Regions from separate parts of the Saccharopolyspora cebuensis genome, predicted to be linked through region 1. Evidence: riboswitches for the same ligand, from Rfam matches in the RefSeq annotation. Region 1 holds a riboswitch; each other region holds the start of a gene.
The links. A riboswitch is a leader RNA that binds a small molecule or an ion and turns the genes downstream of it on or off. The one in region 1 is predicted to bind glycine.
Positions count from the first base shown of each region.

Region 2: linked by a shared signal. The riboswitch ahead of gcvP (aminomethyl-transferring glycine dehydrogenase) and the one ahead of gcvH (glycine cleavage system protein GcvH) in region 1 are both predicted to bind glycine.
Region 3: linked by a shared signal. The riboswitch ahead of gcvT (glycine cleavage system aminomethyltransferase GcvT) and the one ahead of gcvH (glycine cleavage system protein GcvH) in region 1 are both predicted to bind glycine.

Region 1 covers NZ_BAABII010000019.1:52,174-60,857, reverse strand. Annotated here, with positions in the region: gene ABD976_RS25510 (MerR family transcriptional regulator) at 1-249, shown strand, start outside; gene ABD976_RS25505 (MFS transporter) at 271-1,563, opposite strand; gene ABD976_RS25500 (subtilase-type protease inhibitor) at 1,800-2,219, shown strand; gene ABD976_RS25495 (YidH family protein) at 2,272-2,658, shown strand; gene ABD976_RS25490 (YidH family protein) at 2,660-2,980, shown strand; gene ABD976_RS25485 (arginase family protein) at 2,988-3,809, opposite strand; gene ABD976_RS25480 (OsmC family protein) at 4,003-4,134, opposite strand; gene ABD976_RS25475 (FKBP-type peptidyl-prolyl cis-trans isomerase) at 4,247-4,573, shown strand; gene gcvH (glycine cleavage system protein GcvH) at 4,741-5,109, opposite strand; glycine riboswitch at 5,160-5,254, opposite strand; glycine riboswitch at 5,255-5,359, opposite strand; gene ABD976_RS25465 (PucR family transcriptional regulator) at 5,457-6,995, shown strand; gene ABD976_RS25460 (Acg family FMN-binding oxidoreductase) at 7,207-8,193, shown strand; gene ABD976_RS25455 (DUF6104 family protein) at 8,489-8,665, opposite strand.
Region 2 covers NZ_BAABII010000016.1:574,735-583,418, forward strand. Annotated here, with positions in the region: gene gcvP (aminomethyl-transferring glycine dehydrogenase) at 1-2,785, opposite strand, end outside; glycine riboswitch at 2,960-3,060, opposite strand; gene ABD976_RS22910 (MerR family transcriptional regulator) at 3,084-3,650, opposite strand; gene ABD976_RS22915 (bifunctional nuclease family protein) at 3,872-4,348, opposite strand; gene garA (glycogen accumulation regulator GarA) at 4,731-5,198, opposite strand; gene gcvH (glycine cleavage system protein GcvH) at 5,315-5,701, opposite strand; gene clsA (cardiolipin synthase ClsA) at 5,826-6,527, opposite strand; gene ABD976_RS22935 (hypothetical protein) at 6,710-6,925, opposite strand; gene ABD976_RS22940 (propionyl-CoA synthetase) at 7,206-8,684, shown strand, end outside.
Region 3 covers NZ_BAABII010000017.1:91,207-97,176, forward strand. Annotated here, with positions in the region: gene ABD976_RS24160 (WXG100-like domain-containing protein) at 1-585, shown strand, start outside; gene ABD976_RS24165 (hypothetical protein) at 582-1,532, shown strand; gene ABD976_RS24170 (hypothetical protein) at 1,573-1,725, opposite strand; gene ABD976_RS24175 (acyl-CoA dehydrogenase family protein) at 1,939-3,117, opposite strand; gene ABD976_RS24180 (TetR/AcrR family transcriptional regulator) at 3,219-3,854, shown strand; glycine riboswitch at 4,406-4,495, shown strand; glycine riboswitch at 4,496-4,606, shown strand; gene gcvT (glycine cleavage system aminomethyltransferase GcvT) at 4,723-5,826, shown strand; partial or broken gene ABD976_RS24190 (PLP-dependent aminotransferase family protein) at 5,851-5,970, shown strand, end outside.

The sequences.
Region 1 (8,684 bases):
CTCGGGCTGCCGCTGGACATGCTGGTGCGCGCCAAGGAGATCGTCGACTCCCACACCACCCAGATCGCCACCGAGCTGCGCGAGCTGTTCGTCGCCAACGTGCTGCGCCCCTACGTCGAGGCCGGCCGTCCCGAGCAGGAGCGCGAGCGGGTCCGCGAGGTCACCGACCAGCTCCGGCCGCTGACCATCCAGGTGCTGGTCAACGGTTTCCAGCAGGCCGTGAACGGGGTCATCCGGGACCACGTCTGACCGCACCGGGTCGGTGGCCGGTCACTCCCGGGCCCAGCGCCGCGGATCGCCCGTGATGACCAGGCACACCACGGTGACCAGCGCCCCGCCGACGAGGTAGGCGGCGATCGGCCAGGACGCCCCGCCCGCGACGCCGAGCAGCGCCGTCGCCACGAACGGCGAGAGCCCACCGCCGAGCACCGACCCGCTCTGGTACCCCAGCGACACCCCGGTGTAGCGGACCCGGGTCGGGAACAGCTCCGCGCAGAACGCCGCCATCGGGCCGAACACCGCGGCCGATCCAGCGTAGCCCAGGCACATCGCCAGCACGATCAGCGCCGGTTCGGCGGTGTCGAGCAGGAGGAACATCGGCAGCGCGTAGAGCGCGAGGAAGATCCCGCCGCCGAGCATCACCCGGGTCCGGCCGAGCCGGTCCGACAGGTGCGCGAACAGCAGGATCCCGGCGATCTGCGCGGCCGACCCGCACAGGCTGGCCAGCAACATCAGGTCGCGCGGGGCGCCGAGCGCCTCGGTGCCGTAGGTCAGCAGGAACGTGGTGAGGATGAAGATGAACGTGTTGAAGCCGAGGTTGACCCCGGCGGCGAGCAGGACCTGCCGCCAGGCCCCGGTGAACACCTCGGCCACCGGGGTGCGGGCGCGCTCGCCGCGTTCCCGGATGCGGGCGAACTCCGGGCTCTCGGCCAGCCGCAGCCGCACGTAGAGACCGACCCCGACGAGGACCAGGCTGAGCAGGAACGGGATCCGCCAGCCCCACACCAGGAACTGGTCGCCGGAGACCGCGCCCGCCGCCGCGAACACGCCGGTGGCCAGGAACATCCCGGCCGGTGACCCGAGGAACGTCCACCCGCCGTACCAGCCGTGCCGGTGCGGCGGCGCGTGCTCCACGGCCATCAGCACCGCACCGCCCTGCTCACCGCCGAGGAAGAAGCCCTGCACCAGGCGCAACGCCACCAGCATCAGCGGTGCCCACACCCCGACCTCCTGGTAGGTCGGCAGCACGCCGATCGCCGCGGTGCACGCCCCGGTGACGCTGAGCGTGATCACCAGCATCCGCTTGCGGCCGACGAGGTCGCCGAAGTGGCCGATGACCGCGGCCCCGAGCGGGCGGGCGAAGAACCCGGCGCCGAAGGTGGCGAAGGCCAGCAGCGCACCGACCCACGGATCGCCGGCGGGGAAGAACAGGTGGTTGAACACCACCGCGGCGGCGGTGCCGTAGATCAGGAAGTCGTAGAGCTCGATCGTGTTGCCGACGGCGCTGGCGAACGCCGCCTTCCGCACGGCGGTGCGGTCCGGGGCCAACGGCGTCGTCGCCATCGGTCCTCCCTCCCGTGCCGATGATCACATCCGGCTCCCGGGAAGGTACTCGATGCCCGCTCGCCGGAGAGCGGTTCTTTCGAGCGAAGGCCCGCCGATTTCACGCACGCCCGGTAACCAAAACCGGATCGGGCGTCACACGAAATGGTGTTCTCGCGACATTCCTGCGACGAGGTGGGCGGCCGGGGCGATAGGGAGAGGCGAATCCGCTCACATCGACCTGGAGGAACCACGACATGCCTGCACCACGGCTGATCGGCCGCACGCTGCTCGCCACGGCGGCGCTCGCCGGCGCCGTCGCCGCACCGGCGGCGGCGTCCCCCGAACCGATCAGCGCGCTGCGCCTCGCCGTGCACGGCGAGGCGGTCGGCAGCACCGCGGAGCCCGGCGCGGCATCCCGGACCGCCCTGCTCACCTGCGACCCGGCGGGCGGCACCCACCCCAACGCCGAGGCGGCCTGCACCGACCTGGCCGGGGTGCGGGGCGACCTCACCGCGCTGGCCGAGTCCCGCCCCGCACAGATGTGCCCGCTGATCTACCAGCCGGTGACGGTCACCGCCCAGGGCACCTGGCGCGGCAAGCCGGTCTCGTTCGAGCAGACCTTCTCCAACGACTGCGTCGCGACGTCGAGCACCGGCGAGGTCTTCGCCTTCTGACCGGTTCCGGTGCCGGGCCGAGGCCCGGCACCGGTACGGCTAGCGTGGGGGCATGTCCGACGCACCATCCGGTTCCCGCTGGCCACGGCGGCTCTACGAGTCCGGCGAGGAACCCGACGCCCGCTTCACCCTGGCCAACGAGCGCACCTTCCTGGCGTGGATCCGCACCGCGCTCGCGCTCATGGCCGCCGGGGTCGGCGTCGAAGCGCTCAACGCGGTCAGCCCCGCGCCCGAACCGCTGCGCACCGCCCTGGCCGTGCTGCTGCTGCTCGGCGGGGTGCTGTGCGCCGCCACCGCGTTCACCCGCTGGATGAACACCGAACGCGCGCTGCGCCGGGGCGGCCCGCTGCCCGCGCCCCGGCTCGCCCCGGTGCTGGGCTACGGGCTCGGCGTCATCGGGCTGGCCGCCTGCGTGCTGCTGCTGGTCACCGGGTTCTGACGTGCTCGGACCCTGGGACCCCGGGCTCCAGGTGGAGCGCACCACGCTCGCCTGGCTGCGCACCGCGCTGGCCTTCACCGTCGGGATGCTGGTGTTCCTGCGGTTCATCGTGCACGTCAGCGCCCTCGCCGCCGCCCTCTGCGCGGCAGCGACCCTGCCGCTGGCCGTCGGCGTGGCCGGCTTCGCCTGGCGCAGGCACCTCCGCGTCGACCGCAGCGTGCGCGCCGACCAGCCGCTGCCCGACGGCAGGCTGCCCGCGGCGCTGACCGCGCTGGCCTGCCTGGTCGCGCTCTGCGGCCTGGTCTACGTCGCGCTGTCCTGACCCGCCGCTACGCCAGCCCGGCCGAGCACACCAGCTTCGGCACCAGCCCGGTCAGCAGGTCCTGGTCGCGCGAATCCGTCGGCTGGTACTCGGCGATCGTCAGCCCGGCGACCGCGAACCGGGCGGCCAGCGCCGCGACGGACGACAGCAGCTCGTCGGCCGTCAACCCGCCGGGCACCGGCGTGCCCACCGAGCCGACGATGTCCGGATCCAGCACGTCGAGGTCCACGTGCAGGTGCACCGCCGTGGTCCCCGCCCGCACCGCGTCGCCCACCGCGTCCGGGCGCGCCACCTGCTCCGGCGGCACCACCGCGATCCCGCGCGCGTCGATGCAGTCGATCTCGCCCCGGTCGAGGTCCCGGGTCCCGGCCAGCACGACCTGCGACGGGGCCAGCGGGTTCTCCGGCAGCAACCCGGACGGGCCCTCGCCCAGCAGCGTGCGCAGCACCATGCCGTTGAACGCCCCCGACGGCGAGGACCGCGGCGTGTTCAGATCGGCGTGCGCGTCGAACCACACCACCGCCAAGCCCGCGCCGTAGCGGCGGTGCGCCGCCTCCACCGGCGCGAGGTCCACGCCGCAGTCGCCACCGACGGTGATCAGCGGACCGCCGCCCGCCTGGGCGACCGCCACCCGCGCGGCGGCGAGGTTCGCGGCCAGCACGTCGACGTGGTGCACCCCCTCGCCGGTGACCCCGGTGGCTTCCATCACCGGCACCGCGACCGGCGTGCCGCTGGGCAGCATCGCGGACAGCAGCCCAGCACCCTCGCGCAACCGGCGCGCGGTCGGCGACGCCGACGCCTGCCACTGCGCGAACTCGACGACCGCCACGGGCGTCCTCCCCCTCACCGACTCCGGACATGACTATTGCTCACCGCGCATAGCCATGCAACCACCGGGTGTGACAGCAGGGGAACCTTCCTGTCATGCCTGACGTCCGCGGGGTGGCAGCAGGGGAACTTTCCTCTCACCGGTGACAGGAAGGTTCCCCTGCTGCCACACCCGAAGCGGACGAACCGGACCGTCAGGCGACCTCGAGCCGGATGTCGACGTTGCCGCGCACCGCATTGGAATACGGGCACACCGAATCGGCCTTCTCGACGAGCCGCTGCGCGTGCTCGCGCTCCACACCCAGCACCGAGACGACCAGTGCCACGCCGAGCTGGAACCCGCCGGCACCGTTGTCGCCGATGCCGACCCGTGCCGTGGGCGCGCCGCCCCTGCCGAGGTGTGATCGGATGTGCCGACTGCACCAGAGGAGGTACCGCATGGCCGAGCTGCAGATCGAGGAAGTCACCGCGGGCGACGGCGCCGAGGCGAAGCCGGGCGACACCGTGCACGTCCACTACGTCGGCACGCTGGCCGACGGGAGCAAGTTCGATTCGTCGCGGGATCGCGGCGAGCCGCTGGTGTTCCCGCTCGGCGAAGGGCACGTCATCGAGGGCTGGGACAAGGGCGTCGTCGGCATGCGCGTCGGCGATGTCCGCAAGCTCGTGGTCCCGCCGCACCAGGCCTACGGCGACCGCGGCGTGCCGCCGGTCATCCCGCCCGCCGCGACCCTGCACTTCGAGGTCGAACTGGTCGGGATCGGCTGAGCAGGTGCGAGCAGGGGAACTTTCCTCTCACCCGTGACAGGAAGGTTCCCCTGCTGCCAACCGAGGCCGGACGCGCGCGGCCGCACGAGCGGTGGGAGGAAAGCTCCCCTGCTCGCATCCGTGACAGGAAGGTTCCCCTGCTCGCGCGCGAACAGGCCCGGAACCGGTCAGCCGATGAGTTCGGCGTACTGCTCGGCGGTGAGGACCGGGCCGCTCGCGGTGACGCGCACCTCGAGCAGCCAGCCACTGCCGAAGGGCTCGGCGTTGACCAGCGCGGGATCGTCCACGACGGCGTCGTTGACGGCGACCACCTCACCGGTCACCGGCGCGAACAGGTCGCTGACCGACTTGGTGGACTCCAGTTCACCGCAGGACTGGCCCGATTCGATCGTGTCGCCGACCTCGGGGAGTTGCACGTACACGATGTCGCCGAGGGCCTCGGCCGCGTGCTGGGTGATGCCGATCCGGACCAGCTCGTCGCGGTCCTCGATCCACTCGTGCTCTTCGGTGTAGCTCAGGTTGGCAGGCAGGGTCATCTCGGGAGGCTCCATCGCTTCAGGGGCACGCGGGTGCCCGGGTGTGCTGGGCCTCCCCCTCTGTTTCGGAACCTGAGAGCTTCGCCGCGCGAGCAGCTTGCACCGTGGGTGGGCGTCCTCGTCGACGCGCGCTTTCCAGAGTTGCCTGGCCCGGACGGTCATGGGTGCCTGAGAGTGTGCGGGGAGTCTTGCTCCTTCGGCGCCGTGGTCGCGCTCGGTGAGCGGCCAAGGGCTCTCCCGCCCGGGGTCATCGGCCGATATGCGATTGTCGACGTGCTCAGCAACGATAATCGCGCCTGCCCGGGTGTCAATGCCTCCCGCCCGGTGGGCCGGAGGAAGGGACAGGGGTGCGCGGCGTCCGGGAGCTGCTCGATCGCATGAGCCCGGCCCTGCTGCGCCCGGTGGTCGTTCCGGATCCGACGCGCCGCGTCACCGACGTGGTCATCGCCGAACCGGGTGAACGACCGTCCGCCGGAACGGGGGATCTCGTGCTGGGCGTGGCGGTCACCGATGGTGCCGACGCCGCGGAACTGGTACGCGCGTGCGCTGACCTCGACGCAGCGGCGGTGCTGCTCAAACCACCGCTGGCCGAGCGGCCGGTCGTGGTCGCGGCCGCGGAGCGGGCCGAGATCGCGCTGGTCGAGGTGCGTTCCGGGACCGCGTGGGCCCAACTGGTGTGGCTGGTCCGCGCGGCGCTGGCCGAGGGATCGGACGGCGACCCGCTCAGCGGCGGGCGCGACGACCTGTTCCGGTTGGCCGACGCCGTCGCCGAGGTGGTGGACGCGCCGGTGACCATCGAGGACGCCCGCTCGCAGGTGCTCGCGTACTCCGCGCGGCAGGACATGATCGATCCGGCCCGGGTGTCGACGATCATGGGACGCGGCCAGCCCGCCGACGTGCTCGCGAAATTCCGGGCGCGCGGCACGTTCCGGCAGCTCAGCAAGGGCAGCGCGACGATCTTCGTACCAGCCCAGCAGGACGGCACGCTGCCCCGCCTGGTCGTCGCGCTGCGGGTGGGCGGCGAGTTGCTCGGGTCGATGTGGGCGGTGGTCCCGGACGAGGTCGGCGAGGAACGGGCGGCCGCCTTCGCCGAGACCGCGCCGCTGGTCGCGCTGCAACTGCTGCGCTGGCGGTCCCTCGCCGACACCGAACGGCAGCGCACCGCCGAACAGGTCCGGTTGCTGCTGGAAGGCCGCGCGGGGTGGCGGACCGCGGCGGACGAACTGGCCGTGCGCGACCGGCCGCACCGGGTCGTCGCCATCGACGTCGCCTCCGGCGACGCACCCGCCGAGGCGCACCGGTTGTCGACGTGGGAACGCCTCGACCGCGGCGTCGGACAACGTCCCCTGCTGACCGAGATCGGCACGCTCCTCTACGCGGTGGTCCCCGACGACGACGCCGGATGGCCCGCGCTGCGCGCCGCGCTGCTGGACGACCGGTCGCCCAACCGACCGCTGATCGCAGTCGGCGGCCCGTCCCCGGTGAGCGACCTGGCGGACTCGCGAGCCGAAGCCGAGGAGCTGATCGGGTTGCTGCGCGGCGGGCGGGTCCCGGGCCCGGTCGCGGTGCACGAGCAGGTGTGGCACCGGGTGGTGGTGCATCGCGCCTCCGTCGCCGGACCCGAGATCGGCGCTCTCGGTCCACTGCGACGGCTGCGCGAGCACGATCGCGCACAGGGCACCGACTACCTCAGCACCCTGCACGCCTGGCTACGCCACCCCGGACGGCCGCGCGCGGCGGCCGACGAGCTCCGCGTGCACCCCAACACGTTCCGCTACCGCATGAAGCGCCTGGTCGAGATCGCACCGGTCGACCTCGACGACCCGGACGTCCGCACCGCCCTGCTCATCCAGCTCGCCACCGACCGCTGGGCCCGCGACCGGTAGCCGACCGGCGGCATGGCAGCAGGGGAACCTTCCTGTCACCGGTGAGCGGAAAGTTCCCCTGCTGTCATCTGTGCGAGGAAAGTTCCCCTGCTGCCATCGGTGGGAGGAAGGTTCCCCTGCTGCCACCGTCACCCCGCCGCCGCGATGGCAGGGGCCGGTGGACTGTGCCACGGTGGCGACGAGCGCGAAGGCGGCGACGGGGAAGGCCGTGATGACAGCATTCCGCCCCGCCCTGGGGCTGACCGCCGAGCAGGTGCGCGAGGTGGTCGAGTTGGCCGGCCGAGCGCCCTCGCTGCACAACGTCCAACCGTGGCGCTTCGCGCTGTGCCCCGAGGTGCTGGAGCTGCACGCGGACCCGACGACCCGCCTGCCGCACACCGATCCGGGTGATGCGGAACTGCGGCTGGGGTGCGGTGCGGCGCTGTTCACCCTGCGGGTCGCGCTCGCCCACCACGGGGTCGACGCGGCGGTGGTGCTGCCGCCTCGCCCCGCGGCGGACTCGACGCTGTTGGCGCGGGTGGCCGCGACGTCACGTCCGGACGGTGTTGACGGCCTGTTCCGGTCGATCGAGGCACGCCGCACCAACCGGCGGCCGTTCCGGGCCGATGCGGTGCCGACGAGCGCCCAGCACGCTCTCGCCGGAGCGGTGGAAGCCGAAGGGGCGGTGCTGCACGTGGTGGACCGCGCCGAACGCGCTCGGCTGATCGAACTGGTGCACCGCGCCCACGCCGCGCAGTCCGCCGATCCGGGGTTCCGCGCCGAGCTGGCCCGGTGGACCGGGCGGTCCGGGGAGGAGCGCCGGGGTGTCCCGGTCGAGTCGGCCGGACCGGAGCCGGAACCGCAGGACGAGTGGGTGCTGCGGGATTTCGCGGCGGGCGCGTCGCGACCGAGGGTCCCGGGGAAGGACTTCGAGGACGACCCGCTGATCGTGGTGGTCGCGGTCGGCGGCGTCGACTGGCAGGCGGACGTGCGGGCCGGGCAAGCGGTGCAGCGCATGCTGCTGACCGCGACCGGGCTGGGGCTGAGCGCCTCGTTCCTGTCGCAGGTCGTGGAGGTGCCGGAGACCCGCGACGCGTTGTGCGGACTGCTCGGCGGGACGCTGCGACCGAAGGCGGTGCTGCGGCTGGGCTTCGGCTCTCCCGTGCCGGCCACGCCGCGCCGCGACCCCGCCGAGCTGCTCGTCGAGCCGTCTCCCTGAGCACCTGGTCCACCGCGCTCGCGACGCCTGCTGCCAGCTCCCGGCTGCGGGAACCCTGCACGCGCTGCGACGTACCGGAAGGTGAACCGCGCCGACCCCGCCGACCGTCGCCGACGACGAGCGGCGGGTGACGAGCGCACTGGCGTTCCCGGGAGGCGAGTTCGTCGGCGACACCCCGCACGGCCCGGGAGCGGGTTCATCGCCCGCCACCCGCCCACGGCGTCGAACGAGCGTGGGGAGTCACCGAGCAGCACCCGGCCGGTCCCGTCGCACGCTGCAGCGATGGTCCGGCGGGTCAGTCCTCGTCGCTGTCGTCGCGGGCGAGGAAGGTGGCCAGCCGCTCGGTGGCGTCCTCGAACTCCGGGTTGAGGTCGACGAAGGCGCGCATCCGGTCGGCGACCCAGGACAGCGTGACCTCCTCGTCGCCGCGACGGTCCTCCAGTTCTTCGATGCCGCGGTCGGTGAAGTACACGGATTCCTCCTCATGGGGG
Region 2 (8,684 bases), on a different contig from region 1:
CGGCCTCGTCGCGACCGTAGGCGTGGTTCCACTCCCCGGCCAGCGAGGCCGCGGTGTGCGGCGCGTTCACCAGCGGGTTGTCGTCGGCGGGCCACTGCCCGGCCACGACCTTGTCGATCTCGGCCCGGATGGCCATCATGGCCTCGCAGAACCGGTCGAGCTCGGCCAGGTCCTCGCTCTCGGTCGGCTCCACCATGAGGGTGCCCGCCACGGGGAACGACATGGTCGGCGCGTGGATGCCGTAGTCGGTCAGCCGCTTGGCCACGTCGTCCACCGAGATCCCGCTCGTCTTGCTGATCTGGCGCAGGTCGAGGATGCACTCGTGGGCGACGTAGCCGCCCTGACCGGTGTAGAGCACCGGGAAGTAGCCGTCGATGCGGCGGGCGACGTAGTTGGCCGCGGCGACCGCCGTGAGGGTGGCCCGGCGCAAGCCGTCACCGCCCATCATGCGGATGTAGGCCCACGAAATGGGCAGGATGGAAGCGCTGCCCCAGGGCGCGGCGCTGATCGGCCCCACCCCCGTCTCGGGACCCGCCGCGGGCTGCAGCGGGTGGTTGGGCAGGAACGGCGCGAGGTGCTCCCGGACGCCGATCGGCCCCACGCCCGGCCCACCGCCGCCGTGCGGGATGCAGAACGTCTTGTGCAGGTTCAGGTGCGAGACGTCCGCCCCGAACTCGCCCATCCGAGCCAGGCCGATCAGCGCGTTGAGGTTCGCGCCGTCGACGTAGACCTGGCCGCCGCCGCGGTGCACGAGCCCGCACACCTCGCGCACGGTGTCCTCGTAGACGCCGTGCGTGGACGGGTAGGTGATCATGATCGCGGCCAGGTCGGCGGCGTGCTCCGCGACGAGTTCGCGCAGGTGGTCCAGCTCGATGTTGCCCGCGTCGTCGCAGCGCACCACGACCACGCGCAGCCCCGCCATCACCGCGCTGGCGGCGTTGGTGCCGTGCGCGCTGGCCGGGATCAGGCACACGTCGCGCTGCGCTTCACCACGGGCGTGGTGGTAGGCACGGATGGCCAGCAGCCCGGCGAACTCGCCCTGGCTGCCCGCGTTGGGCTGCAGGCTCACCGCGTCGTAGCCGGTGACCTCGGCCAGCCACCGCTCCAGGTCGGCGACCACCTCGAGGAGCCCGGCCGCGTCCTCGGCCGGGGCGAACGGGTGCAGCGCGGAGAACTGCGGCCAGGTGATCGGCTCCATCTCCGCGGTCGCGTTGAGCTTCATGGTGCACGAGCCCAGCGGGATCATGCTGCGGTCCAGCGCGATGTCCTTGTCCGACAGTCGCCGCAGGTAGCGCAGCAGCGCGGTCTCCGACCGGTGGGTGTGGAACACCGGGTGGGTCAGGTACTCGGAGGTGCGCCGCAGCGCGGTGGGCAGCGCGTCGGGCGTGGCGGCGTCGAGCTCGTCCAGGCCGACCAGCGCCCCGGAGTCCAGGCCGAACGCCTCGAACACCACCGCGAGGTGCTCCCGGGTGGTGGTCTCGTCGCAGCTCACGCCGACGTGGTCGGCGTCCACCCGGCGCAGGTTGATCCCGCCGCGCCGGGCGCGGGCCACCACCTCGTCGGCGGCCCCCGGCACCGCGGCCACCACGGTGTCGAAGAACCCGCCGTGCACCACCTCGACCCCGCCGCGGCGGAGCTGCTCGGCCAGCAGCGCGGCGAACCGGTGCGCGCGGGTGGCGATCGCCCGCAGCCCCTCGGGTCCGTGGTAGACGGCGTACATCGAGGCCACCACGGCAAGCAGCACCTGCGCGGTGCAGATGTTGCTGGTCGCCTTCTCCCGCCGGATGTGCTGCTCGCGGGTCTGCAGGGCCAGCCGGTAGGCCAGGTCGCCGCCCGCGTCCACGCTGACCCCGACCAGCCTGCCCGGGAGCTGGCGCTCCAGGCCCTTGCGGACCGCCATGTACCCGGCGTGCGGGCCGCCGAAGCCCATCGGCACGCCGAAGCGCTGGGTGGTGCCCACCACCACGTCGGCGCCGATCTCGCCCGGCGGGCGCAGCAGGGTCAGGGCGAGCAGGTCGGCCGAGACCACGGCCATCGCGCCGCGCCGGTGGACCTCGGCGATGAGCTCCTCCTGGTCGCGCACCGCCCCGGAGGCGCCCGGGTAGGCCAGCAGCGCACCGAAGAACTCGCCGTCCGGCAGCCCGGCGGCCCCGGCGGAGAGGTCGGCGACGACCACCTCGATGCCCAGCGGCTCGGCGCGGGTCCGCACCACCTCGATGGTCTGCGGCAGGGCATCGGCGTCGACGACGAACACGGCGGACTTCGCCTTGCCCGCGCGGCGGACCAGGGTCATGCCCTCGGCGGCGGCGGTGGACTCGTCCAGCATCGAGGCGTTGGCCAGCGGGACCCCGGTGAGGTCGGCGACCACCGTCTGGAAGTTCAGCAGCGCTTCCAGCCTGCCCTGCGAGATCTCCGGCTGGTACGGCGTGTAGGCGGTGTACCAGGCCGGGTTCTCCAGCACGTTGCGCAGGATCACCGGCGGCGTCGTGGTGCCGTGGTAGCCGAGGCCGATCATCTCGGTGTGCGGCGCGCAGCGGTCGGCCAGCGCGCGCAGCTCGGCCAGCGCGTCCGCCTCGTTGGCCGGGTCGGGCAGCGCCAGCGCCAGGTCGCGCTCGCGGACGCCGTCGGGGACCGCGCGCTGGCCCAGCTCCTCCAGCGAGCCCACGCCGATCACGTCGAGCATCCGGGCCAGCTCGGCGGGCCGCGGGCCGACGTGCCGGTCGGCGAACGGCGTGCCGTGCTCCAGCGCGGCGATCGGAATGCGGTCGTGGTTCACTTCGGTCATCGCCAACACCTCACTCATCGCGGCGAACACAGGGGGCGGGGCAGCGGACTGCTCCGCTCTCCCCCTCTGTCACTGTTCGCAGCGCGAACGCCTGAGAGCTTCACCCGGCGGACCGGGCTTGCACCGTCGGCGGGACGGCACCACGGCTGTGGTGCGCCCTCTTTCCAGAGGTATCTCGCCCGTGCGGTCCGGTGGGCCTGAGAGGTTGTCGGGGAGGGTTGCTCCTTCGGCGCCGACTCGGCCGTAGCCTTGCCGGACTCTCCCGCACGGGGTCGACGATGCCGCGAAGCCTACCCGATCAGCCGGTCTGCCGGTCCCTCCGGCGACGGGCCAGTTCGTCACCCACGGCGGGTTCGGACACCAGCCCGTCCGCCCGCTCGGCCGGGAACTCGTGGATGGTGCCGCTGATCTCCCGGACGGCACCGCTGACCGCGATGCCGAACACGCCCTGACCACCCTGGAGCAGGTCGACGACCTCCTCCGGGGAGGTGCACTCGTAGACCGTGGTGCCATCGCTGAACAGGGTCAGGCGGGCGAGGTCCTCGACCCCGCGGTGGCGCAGGTGGTCCACCGCGACCCGGATGTTGTGCAGCGAGACGCCGGTGTCCAGCAGGCGCTTGACGACCTTGAGGACCAGGATGTCCTTGAACGAGTAGAGGCGCTGCGAACCGGACCCGGCGGCGCTCCTTATCGAGGGGCGGACCAGCTTGGTGCGGGCCCAGTAGTCGAGCTGGCGGTAGGTGATGCCGGCGATCTGGCAGGCGGCGGGGCCCCGGTAGCCGACCAGCTCGTCGGGCAGCGCGGCGTCAGGCGCCGGCTCGTCCCGACCTCGGGCAGCATCCTCGCCGGGTGCTTCCTCGACCACGCCTGCCTCCCCTCGTCCGGCACGGAGCCGACCACCGGTTCCCGGGTCGACGATCCGGGACCGCGAACCCCTGCTCACCGGCGGAATCACACCGGAGCAATTCGCATCATCCGACGGTAGGCCGGTCCGGTGGGCAGGTCAACGCGACGCGCGGGTGACCCGACGAGCCGACCCCCGCGAAGGCGTTCGCGGGGGTCGGGAAGCCGCTGTCCGGGCGAACGTCAGGTGTCGGCGCCGCGGAAGTCCTCCGGCGACACCGAGTCGAGGAACTCGCGGAACTTCTCCACCTCGTCCTCCTGCTCGTCCGGGATGATCAGGCCCGCCTCGTCGAGCACGGATTCGTCGGCGTGGATCGGGACGCCGATGCGCAGCGCCAGCGCCACCGAGTCGCTCGGCCGCGCCGAGACCCGCACATCGCCGTCGAACACCAGCTCGGCGAAGAAGGTGCCCTCCTGCAGGTCGGTGATCCGCACCTGCTCCAAGTCCCGCCCCAGCGCGCCGATGACGTCCTTGAGCAGGTCGTGGGTCAACGGCCTCGCCGGTCGCACCCCCTGCTGCTCCAGCGCGATCGCCGTCGCCTCGACCGATCCGATCCAGATCGGCAAGTAGCGGTCACCGCTGGTCTCGCGCAGCAACAGGATCGGCTGGTTGGCTGGTAGTTCCACTCGCACGCCGACGACGCGCATCTCACTGCTCATCGTCACATCGCCTCCTCCAGCGCGCCGAAGCGTGGCATCCCCCTCCTCGAGGGTCGCGCACCGACGCTCCCGACGCTACCCGCGATACGGCGGACCCGCCCATTCCTGCGCGGTCCCGTCAGCCACCGTTCTCCCGGCCGTCCGGCGGCATCGATCGACAGCTCCCGGACCGCACCGCCACCGAGCGCGCTCGTCGTCGAGCACCTCTGCGCACGATACACCCCGGGGCCCGCCGCCGAGCCCGCCGAAAGGGCCGCTGAACGGGAGAACCGCTTGCCGCGCCGAAAGATTCCGGTCGCCGACCGCACTTCGCCTCGACGTGGTTCGGGGCGGCACCCGCTCGGCGCCGCCCCGCCACGATGACCCGGTCTCCGGCCTCCCGTCAGCGGCCCGCCGGGCCGCCCTCGACCGGCCCGGTCAGGTACACCAACCGGAACTTGCCGATCTGCACCTCGTCACCGTTGGCCAGCACCGAGGTGTCCACCGGCTCCCGGTTGACGTAGGTGCCGTTGAGGCTCCCCACGTCGACGACGACGAAGTTGCTGCCCTCGAAGCGGAACTCCGCATGGCGGCGGGACACCGTGACGTCGTCGAGGAAGATGTCGCTGTCCGGGTGGCGGCCGGCGCTGGTGATCTCCCGGTCCAGCAGGAATCGCGAACCCGCGTTGGGGCCGCGCTTGACCACCAGCAGGGCGGACCCCGCGGGCAGCGCATCGACCCCGGAGGCGGCCGGCTCCGCGGCGGGCGCGCTCTCGGTGCTTTCGGGCTCCGAGAGGAAGGGCCTGAAGACCGAGGTGGTCTCCGGTGACTGCTCCGGTGGAACGTCGCCGGAGCCGCTGTTCTGGCTCACCTGAGCTCTCCTCTACGCGGATCGATCGTGCCAAGTGTGTTCCAACGTACCGTGCCCTGCCAGGCACGGGACGCGCGACTCCCGAGATCGCCCCGTCGGCCGCGCGCGACCGGCGATCATGCCTGGTCGATCAGGTCCTGGTAGGCCTCCGGGGTGAGCAGCCCCGCCAGCGCCGCCGGGTCGTCGACGGCCAGCTCGATCATCCAGCCCTCGCCGAGCGGGTCGGTGTTGACCAGGTCGGGCTGCTCGTCCAACCGCTCGTTGCGGGCCACCACCCGGCCACCGACCGGCGCGTAGAGGTCGGAGACGCTCTTGGTCGACTCCACCTCGCCCATCGCGGACCCGGCCTCGACCTGCTGGTCGAGGTCCGGCAACTGCACGAACACCACGTCGCCGAGCTGCTGCTGGGCGTAGTCGGTGATGCCGATGCGCACCGTGGTGCCATCGGTGCCGAGCACCCACTCGTGCTCGGGGGTGTACTTGATCCCGTCCGGGGTCGCCACCTGGGTCCTGCCTTTCCTGACTCGAGCTGCGGATCCGGCCGCGACCGTGTCGCGTGATCGCGGCGGGAGCGTATGGGGGCCGGCCGGGCGGTCGCAAGGCGGGTCCGCCGGGGGCCGGGGCGGGTCAGCGGGGCGCCGACCGGGCCGACCGGACGGCCGCGACCACCTGCCCCAGGTACAGCACGCCCGCCCACAGGTAGAGCGCGCCGCCCCAGCAGGTGAAGGCGTAGGCGAACGGCCGCACCACCGAGGAGAACGCGAACTCGTTCTGCACCAGCAGCAGCAGCGGGAAGGCGTACATCAGGCAGAACGTGGCCGCCTTGCCCAGGTAGTGCACGTCGGGCGGTTCGAAGCCGTGCCAGCGCAGCACCGGCAGGCAGAGGGTGAGCACCACGTCGCGGCCGACCAGGGCGACGGCGACCCACCAGGGGACCACGTCGCGCAGGACGAAGGCGATCAGCGTGGCCACGATGTAGAGGCGGTCGGCGGCCGGGTCGAGCAGCTCGCCGATCCGGCTGTACTGGTTGAGCCAGCGCGCGAGCTTGCCGTCCAGCCAGTCGGTCGCGCCGCTGATGACGAGCACGAGCAGGGCGAGCAGATCGGCCTGCGGTCCGAGCAGCAGCCAGAGGAAGAGCGGGACCCCGGCGAGCCGGACCACGCTGAGCAGGTTCGGCAGCGTCAGCACCGGATCGGACCAGACGCCGGCGGCGGCTTCCTTGATCCGGGCGATGCCCGGGTCGCCGGGCGAACGGTCCCCGGTGGGCTCCGGGTCCACGTCGCGGTCCCCCGTCGTGTCGTTCGTGGTGCTGTCGGCTTCCTGCACCACGAGTCCTCCCCTGAACGGTTGTGCCCGGAAACAGCCGCGCCCCGGCCGGTCCTGCGCCGGGCGACCGGACGCGCCGCGTCCGCTGGCCTGATCAGGGTCTCACATGCGTCGGACCGGAGCCGTGGCGGCCGTGCCGGGAGGAGGTCGCGCCACCTCGGGTCCGGGCGCGGAAGGTGCGCCGATCAGCTCCTGCGGTGGCTCCAGCCCTGGCGGTGGAGGTCGGCGTCGGTCAGGAACCGGGCCCGGCCGCGGTCGTCGACGCCCGCCCAGCGGGCGCCGCTGACCCCTTCGCGGACGTAGGAATGACCACCGCTCCACACCACGCTGCACGGCGCGGTGGGCAGCTCCGCCGCCTTCGCCGCGGACTCGGTCGACTCCGTGCTGATGTCCGTGCTCATGGACGCACCTCCGTACCCCTAGTCGGTCCGATCGCCGACTCTGTTAGCGCGATCCCCGCCCCCGGTCGCAAATTGTGGGCGCCGGGGCGGCCGATGTCGCGCTGGCGCGCGGGCGCGGCGCCCAGCGGTCGTGGTCCGTCGACGAACCGCATCCGGCGGGCAGCGCGGCGGACAGCGCGGCCGAAGCGGTTCCGGCCGCTCGTCCGCGCGGTCCCTGGTCTCCCGGGCGGCGGTGCGGTAGGACTCAGGCGTTGCCGGTCCACCGCAGGAGGTCGTGCTCATGGGTGCCTACGCCGATGCCTACCAGCGCAGCTCGTCCGACCCGGAGGGCTTCTGGCTCGACGCGGCCGGGGCGATCGAGTGGGAGCGGGCACCGTCGCGGGCGCTGGACGACGAGCGCCCGCCGTTCTACCGCTGGTTCCCGGACGGCACGCTCAACACCTGCTTCAACGCCCTGGACCGCCACGTGCGCGACGGCCGCGCCGAGAGCACGGCGCTGATCTGGGACTCCGCGATGACCGGCACCGTGCGGCGCTGGACCTACCGCGAACTGCTCGACGAGGTCGCGCGCTGCGCCGGTGCGCTGGCGGGGCTGGGCGTGGGCGCGGGCGACCGGGTGGTGCTGTACCTGCCGATGATCCCCGAGGCCGTGGTGGCGATGCTGGCCTGCGCCCGGATCGGGGCGGTGCACTCGGTGGTCTTCGGCGGGTTCGCGCCCAAGGAGCTGGCGGCCCGCATCGACGACGCGCGGCCCGCGGTGGTGATCGCCGCCTCCTGCGGGCTGGAGCCGAGCCGGGTGGTGGAGTACAAGCCGATCGTCGACGAGGCGCTGCGGCGCACCGAGCACCAGCCGGACCGGGTCGTCGTGGTCCAGCGCGACCAGGTGCGCGCCGAGCTCGGGCCGCGCGACCTCGACTGGCACGACCTGGTGACCAGCGCCGAACCCGCGGACTGCGTCGCGGTGCGGGCCACCGACCCGCTGTACGTGCTGCACACCTCGGGCACCACCGGGCGGCCCAAGGGCGTCGTGCGGGACAACGGCGGGCACGCCGTGGCGCTGCGCTGGTCGATGGCGGCGGTCTACGACATCGGGCCCGGCGAGGTGTTCTGGACGGCCTCCGACGTGGGCTGGGTGGTCGGGCACTCCTACATCGTCTACGGGCCGCTGCTGGCCGGGGCGACCACGGTGGTCTACGAGGGCAAACCGGTGGGCACGCCGGACGCGGGCGCGTTCTGGCGGGTGATCGCCGAGCACCGGGTGAAGGCGCTGTTCACCGCGCCGACCGCGCTGCGGGCGATCAAGCGGGTCGATCCGGACGCCCGGCTGCGCGCCGAGCACGACACCGGTTCGTTGCGGACGCTGTTCCTGGCCGGTGAGCGGCTCGATCCCGAGACCTTCAGCTGGGCGTCCGGGACGCTGGACGTGCCGGTGGTCGACCACTGGTGGCAGACCGAGACCGGCTGGCCGATCTGCGCCAACCCGCGCGGGCTGGAACCGCTGCCGATCAAGCCGGGATCGCCGACGGTGCCGCTGCCCGGCTACCGGATCGCGGTGCTCGACCAGGGCGGACGCCCGGTGCCGCCGGGCACCGACGGGGCGCTCTGCCTGGAACTCCCGCTGCCGCCGGGCACGCTGCCGACGCTGTGGGGCGACGACGAGCGGTTCGTCGAGTCGTACCTGTCGCGCTACCCCGGCCACTACCTCACCGGCGACAACGGGCACCTGGACGCCGACGGCTACGCGTTCGTGATGGGCCGC
Region 3 (5,970 bases), on a different contig from region 1:
CGGCACCAGGCCGCCGGAGCGGTCGTGGCGCCCCTGATCAGCACGCTGCTGCGGATGCTGGCCAACGCGCTCCGGCCGCTGCTGCACCGCCTCGGGCAGCTCCTGCGCTCGGTGGCCAGGACGGTGCTCGACGTCGCCAAGCGCGCGTTCCAGAGCATCGTCGACTTCGTCGAGTCCCTCTTCGGCCCCGAACCACCGCCGCCACCACCGCCGGTGCCACCGCCCCCGCCGCCACCGGAGTACCGGCGGGACGGCCCCCTCCCGCACGCCCGAGAACTCATCGCCAACGGTTCGGAGTGGACCGAGCCGGGCCGAGGACGCGGCGGCCGGAAGCTGCCGAAGGAAGCCGACCCGAACGAGGTCCTCTTCCTGCGGAATCCACCTGGGACGGGAGCGATCACGAGCTACTCCGTCTACGACGAACGCGGCTTTATCATCAAGCGCGTCGACATCGTCGGCACGCACGGGGGCATGACCGGGCACGTGCACGAGTTCTCGTTGCACACGAACCCCAAGACCGGTGAGGTCCACGTCGGACAATCCGAGGTGCGGAACGCGGAAGAACAGGAAACGGACTACCGATGAATGAGCAGGACGGTGCCGAGCCCCGTCGTTTCCCCAGCTTCCTGGACCCGTGGCGCAAGACGAACGGTCCCGGGTTCACGCCGCTCAGCTTCCTCGGGTGGGGCGGCGGGATCGAATTCGTGCTCGCCGCCCAGTGGCTGTTCCGCCCGGAGTTCATCGAGCACCGGGGGGGCATGTTCTTCTCGGGATCCAGCGCCGACGACAGCGGCGACCGGCGGCAGGCGATCGACACGTTCTTCAGGAGGTTCGACGATCGGATCGACCTCGTGGAACGGCACTCGAACCTGCTGTCGCTCCAGGACCTCTTCGGCAACGATGACCTGGAGCCGCACGATGCGGACCTGTCCACGCTCGTGAACACCCTCGCCGACTGCTGGCGGGCGTTGCTGGCCGCCGAGTTCCCGGACCGGGAGTTCGTCGTGGAGGTGTTCGACGACCCCGACGAGCCCTACGACCCGCAGATCACCTTCCACCGCCGTCCGCCGGAGCCGATCGTGGTGCACGACCTGCCCCCGGGGCGGCTCGCGCCGGTGGACGGCGAGCCGGTGGCCGTGCACCTGGACCTCCCGCCGTCGCTGCACGGGGCCTTCACCGGGCGGGAGCGCAGCGCCGTGCTGGACGCGCGCGGCGGTCCGGACCTGGGTGCGCTGCTGGGCGCCCTGACCCCCGGAGCGGCGTCGGTGGAGGGGGCCCTGACGGGATCGGGGTGCGAGGCGGTGCTGGTCACCGGCTTCGAGCAGCTGTGGGTGAAGAACCGGCCCGCCGCCGAGGCCCTGGTGCGCGGCCTGGTCCCGGCGCTGCGCACGGCGCGGGCGGCCGGGGCCACCGCGCACGTGGCGCTCGCCGACCTGGCGGCCGACACCGTGGACGCCGTGGTCGGGCTGCTGCGGGACGTTCCCGCCGGGAGCGGCCCGGTGCCGGTGGTGCGCTACGCGCCCGGCGCGTGAAAACGACCCCCGGGCGGACCGGGGGTCGCGGAAGCCTCGGTCAGTGGCCCTTGCCCTTGCCGAACAGCTTGTTCTTGACCTGGTCGATCTTCTCCTTGTTCTTGGGGTCGGAGGCGTACTTCTTCGCCTGCTCCATCGCCTTGCGGCCCTGCGGGCTGCTGGCGAACTGGCTGACCTTCTTGAACAACGACATAGCGTCTCCTCAGCTCCGGCCGGGCGCGGTCGAGCCGCGATCAACTCCACCCCCAGGGTACCCACTCCCGGCCGGCTCCCGACGATCTCGGCGAACCGCCCACCGGCCACCGCCCCACCAGCACCTCCCATTTCACCCGGAAGGGGAATGAGCGAGGGGCACCTGCATCCGACTGTGCCGGATGAAGGTACCCCCTGACCAGGGACGGGACGGTCAGCCGAGGGCGCCGGAGACCGAGGCGTGGCCCTTGAGGAGGTTGCGGGCGATGGTGCGGCGCTGGATCTCGTCGGTGCCCTCGAAGATCCGCAGCAGCCGCAGGTCGCGGTACCAGCGCTCGATGGGCAGCTCCTTGGTGTAGCCCATGCCGCCGTGCATCTGGAGCACCCGGTCCACGATCTCCCCGGCGCGGGTGCCGCCGTAGAGCTTGGCGATGGACTGGGCGTGCCGGGAGTCGCCGCCCTGGTCGACCTGCCACGCGGCGTGCAGCACCAGCCAGCGCAGCGCCTCGATCTCCACCGCGGAGTCGGCCACCATCCACTGGATCGCCTGCCGCTCGGCGATCGGCTCGCCGAAGGTCTCGCGGGTCTTGGCGTAGTCCATGCCCATCTCCAGCAGCCGCTCGCAGGCGCCGAGGGCGTGCGCGGGCAGCAGGTACCGGCCGCGGCCGATCCACTGCATCGCCAGCCGGAAGCCCTTCCCGACCTCGCCGAGCACGTTGCGCTCGGGCACCCGGACCTCGTCGAACACCAGCGCGGCGGGGCGGCGCTCCCACGGGCCCATGATGTCGATCGGCTCGGACTTCCAGCCCATGTCGCGGTCGACGAGGAAGCAGGTGACGCCGCCGTCGGCCCCCTTCTCCCGGTCGGTGACCGCGAACACCATCACGAAGTCGGCGTCGATGCCGCCGGTGATGAACGTCTTCTCGCCGTTGACGACCCACTCCGAGCCTTCCTTGCGCGCGGTGGTGCGCAGGTTCTTGGCGTCGGACCCGGCGCCCGGCTCGGTGATCGCGAAGCAGGACTTGCGGGTGCCCTCGATGGTGGGCAGCAGGTACTCCCGCTTCTGCTCCTCGTTGGCGTGGTAGAGGATGTTGTCGGCGTACCCGCCGAACCGGAACGGCACGAAGGTGCGGCCCAGCTCGACCTCGATGAGCGCCGACATCACGGCGGAGAGGTCCATCCCGCCGTACTCCTCCGGGGTCTGCACCCCCCAGAAGCCCGCCTGCTTGGCCTTGTCCTGGAGCTCCCGCTGCTCGTCCTTGGTGAGGCCGCGCTCGCCGGCGCGCTCCCGGCGCAGCACCTCCGGCTCCAGCGGCACCAGCTCGCGCTGGACGAAGTTGCGGACCCAGTCGCGGATGTCGCGCTCGGTCTCCGACAGCGAGAAGTCGACCATGGGGCTTTCCTTTCCGCGCCCTGTGACTAACGGCGTTAGTTTTATGGGAGTCTAGGACCGCCGCGACGAGGCCCGCAAGGGTGTTCCGAGGAGGAGGGACCGTGCCCCGCCCCAGCAATCCCCTGCTGTCGCCGGACCGCATCCGGCTGGCCGGTCTGGAGATCATCGACGAGCTCGGGCTGGAAGCGCTGTCCATGCGGCGGCTCGCCGACCGGCTCGGCGTCAAGGCCGCGTCGCTCTACAACCACGTGCCCGGCAAGGACGAGCTGCTGCACGAGATCGCCGACGGCGTGATGCGCGCCGTGGACGTCAGCGGCTTCGAGCAGGACTGGGCGACCGGGCTGCGCACCTGGGCGCGCTCGTTCCGGGCCGCGCTCATCGCGCACCCCCACCTGGTCCCGTTCCTGGCCTCCGGCCCGGCCCGGCGGGAGACCGCGCTGCGCCGCGCCGACGCCGTGCACGGCGGGCTCACCTCGGCGGGCTGGCCGCAGCGGTACGCGACGATGATCGGCGCCTCCACCAAGTACCTGGTGGTCGGCTCGGCGATGGGCTCCTTCTCGGCCGGTTTCCCCGACGAGGCGGAGGTCTACGACGAGCGCTTCCCCCACCTGGACCGGGCCCACCTGCTGCGCGAGCACGCCGCCGAGATCGACGCGGACAGCTTCGAGCTCGCACTCGCCGCCCTGGTCGACAGCCTGACCCGCCTCCACCACGACCTCACCACCAAGCCCGACTGAGCCACCCGACCGCCACGGGCTCCCGTTCACCCGTCTGCGACCTGAGTGAGGGGCACCCTTGCCCAAGTAACTCGGACAAGGGTGCCCCTCACTCACTTCACGAACGGGCGAACGCTCCTGCACTCGCGCACAAGAAGCACCACCGCCAGGCAAGCGGCGCCAGCCGCTTCCAGCCGAACCCGCAAGCTCGCCCAACCGCCGTCAGGCAAGCGGCGAAAGCCGCTTACGTCTTGCCCCACCTGAGCAACCGGCACCGCCGCGGGTTCTCAGCGGTCTTCTCGCGAGGACGCCCTGACGCTGTGTACGTGGTTGGTACATGAGGAAGGGCGCCCGGAGCGAGAAGGCCGCTGAGGTTCCGCCACCCGCACCGTCACGCAACCGGACCACAACACCTTCCCGACGAGAAGGCCGCTGAGGTTCCGCCACTGGCACCGCCACGCACAAGGACCACCACACCTTCCACCTGAGATCACCCTCGCGTTGTGTTGACTGGCTTCCCGCACCTCCGTAGCGTCCGAATCCGACCGGCCCACAACTCAAGACCGCGCCGACGACGTCGTGCGGGAGAGACCCCACGTCACGGGGCGCCGAAGGAGCAATCTCCCCAAGAAACTCTCAGGCACCGGCACCGCGCGACAGCAGGCGAACACGGAGAAAAGCAGGAGCCCCGCTCCTCGCCCACGGTGCAAGCCGCCCGGTGTCCTGGCGCCGGACCGCGGTGAAACTCTCAGGCCAATGACTCCGGGGAGACCCCGACCAGCGCGAACCCGCGCAGGTCGACGTCGGGGTGCCCCGGATATGGTTGTGCTTCGCGCGGCTGACCGGCCCCTCGTCCGCCGACCCGCGCCCACCAGGAGGAGCCATAGCCATGTCGTCGCCACGACGGACCCCGCTGCACGAGGTGCACGAGTCGCTCGGCGCCACCTTCACCGAGTTCGCGGGCTGGCGGATGCCGCTGCGGTACTCCGGTGACACCGCCGAGCACCACGCCGTGCGCACCGCCGCGGGGCTGTTCGATCTCACCCACATGGGCGAGCTCCGGATCAGCGGCCCGCAGGCCGCCGAGGCCCTGGACCACGCGCTGGTGGCGAAGGCGTCGGGGATCAAACCGGGCCGCGCCCGCTACACGATGCTCTGCGACGAGCGGGGCGGCGTGCTCGACGACCTCATCGTCTACCGGCTCACCGAGCAGGAGTACCTGGTGGTGGCCAACGCCGCGAACGCCGCGGTGGTCGCCGCCGAGCTCGCCGAGCGCGTCGGCGGGTTCGACGCCGAGTTCGCCGACGTCTCCGAGGAGTACGCGCTGCTGGCGGTGCAGGGCCCCCGCGCCGCCGCGATCCTGGCCCCGCTGACCGACACCGACCTCACCGAGGTCAAGTACTTCGCCGGCTACCGGAGCGCGGTGGCCGGTCACCCGGTGCTGCTGGCCCGCACCGGTTACACCGGCGAGGACGGCTTCGAGCTGTTCACCGCGCCGGGCGACGCGGCGGCCATCTGGCAGGCGCTGACCGAGGCGGGCGCCGAGCACGAGCTGCGGCCCGCCGGGCTGTCCTGCCGGGACACGCTGCGGCTGGAGGCCGGGATGCCGCTGCACGGCCACGAGCTCTCCACCGAGCTGACCCCGTTCCACGCCAACCTGGGCCGCGTGGTCAAGCTCGACAAGCCGGGCGACTTCGTCGGCAAGGCGGCGCTGGCCGCGGTCGCCGAGCAGCCCACCGCGCGCACCCTGGTCGGGCTGACCACCGACCAGCGCCGCGCTCCCCGGCACGGCTACCGGGTCCTCGACGACGCGGGCACCGAGGTCGGCGAGGTCACCAGCGGTGCGCCGTCGCCGACGCTGGGGCACCCGGTGGCGATGGCCTACGTGGACCGGGCGCACAGCGCGCCGGGCACCGCGCTGCAGGTGGACATCCGGGGCAGGACCGCGCCGGTGGAGGTCGTCGAGCTCCCCTTCTACCGCCGCAACGCCTGAGAGATCACTACAGGAGGCAACACCATGTCGACACCTGACCTGTTCAACGACCAGCTCGCCGCGGTGGACCCCGAGGTGGCGGGGGCGGTCGGTGCCGAGCTGAACCGCCAGCAGAGCACGCTGGAGATGATCGCTTCGGAGAAT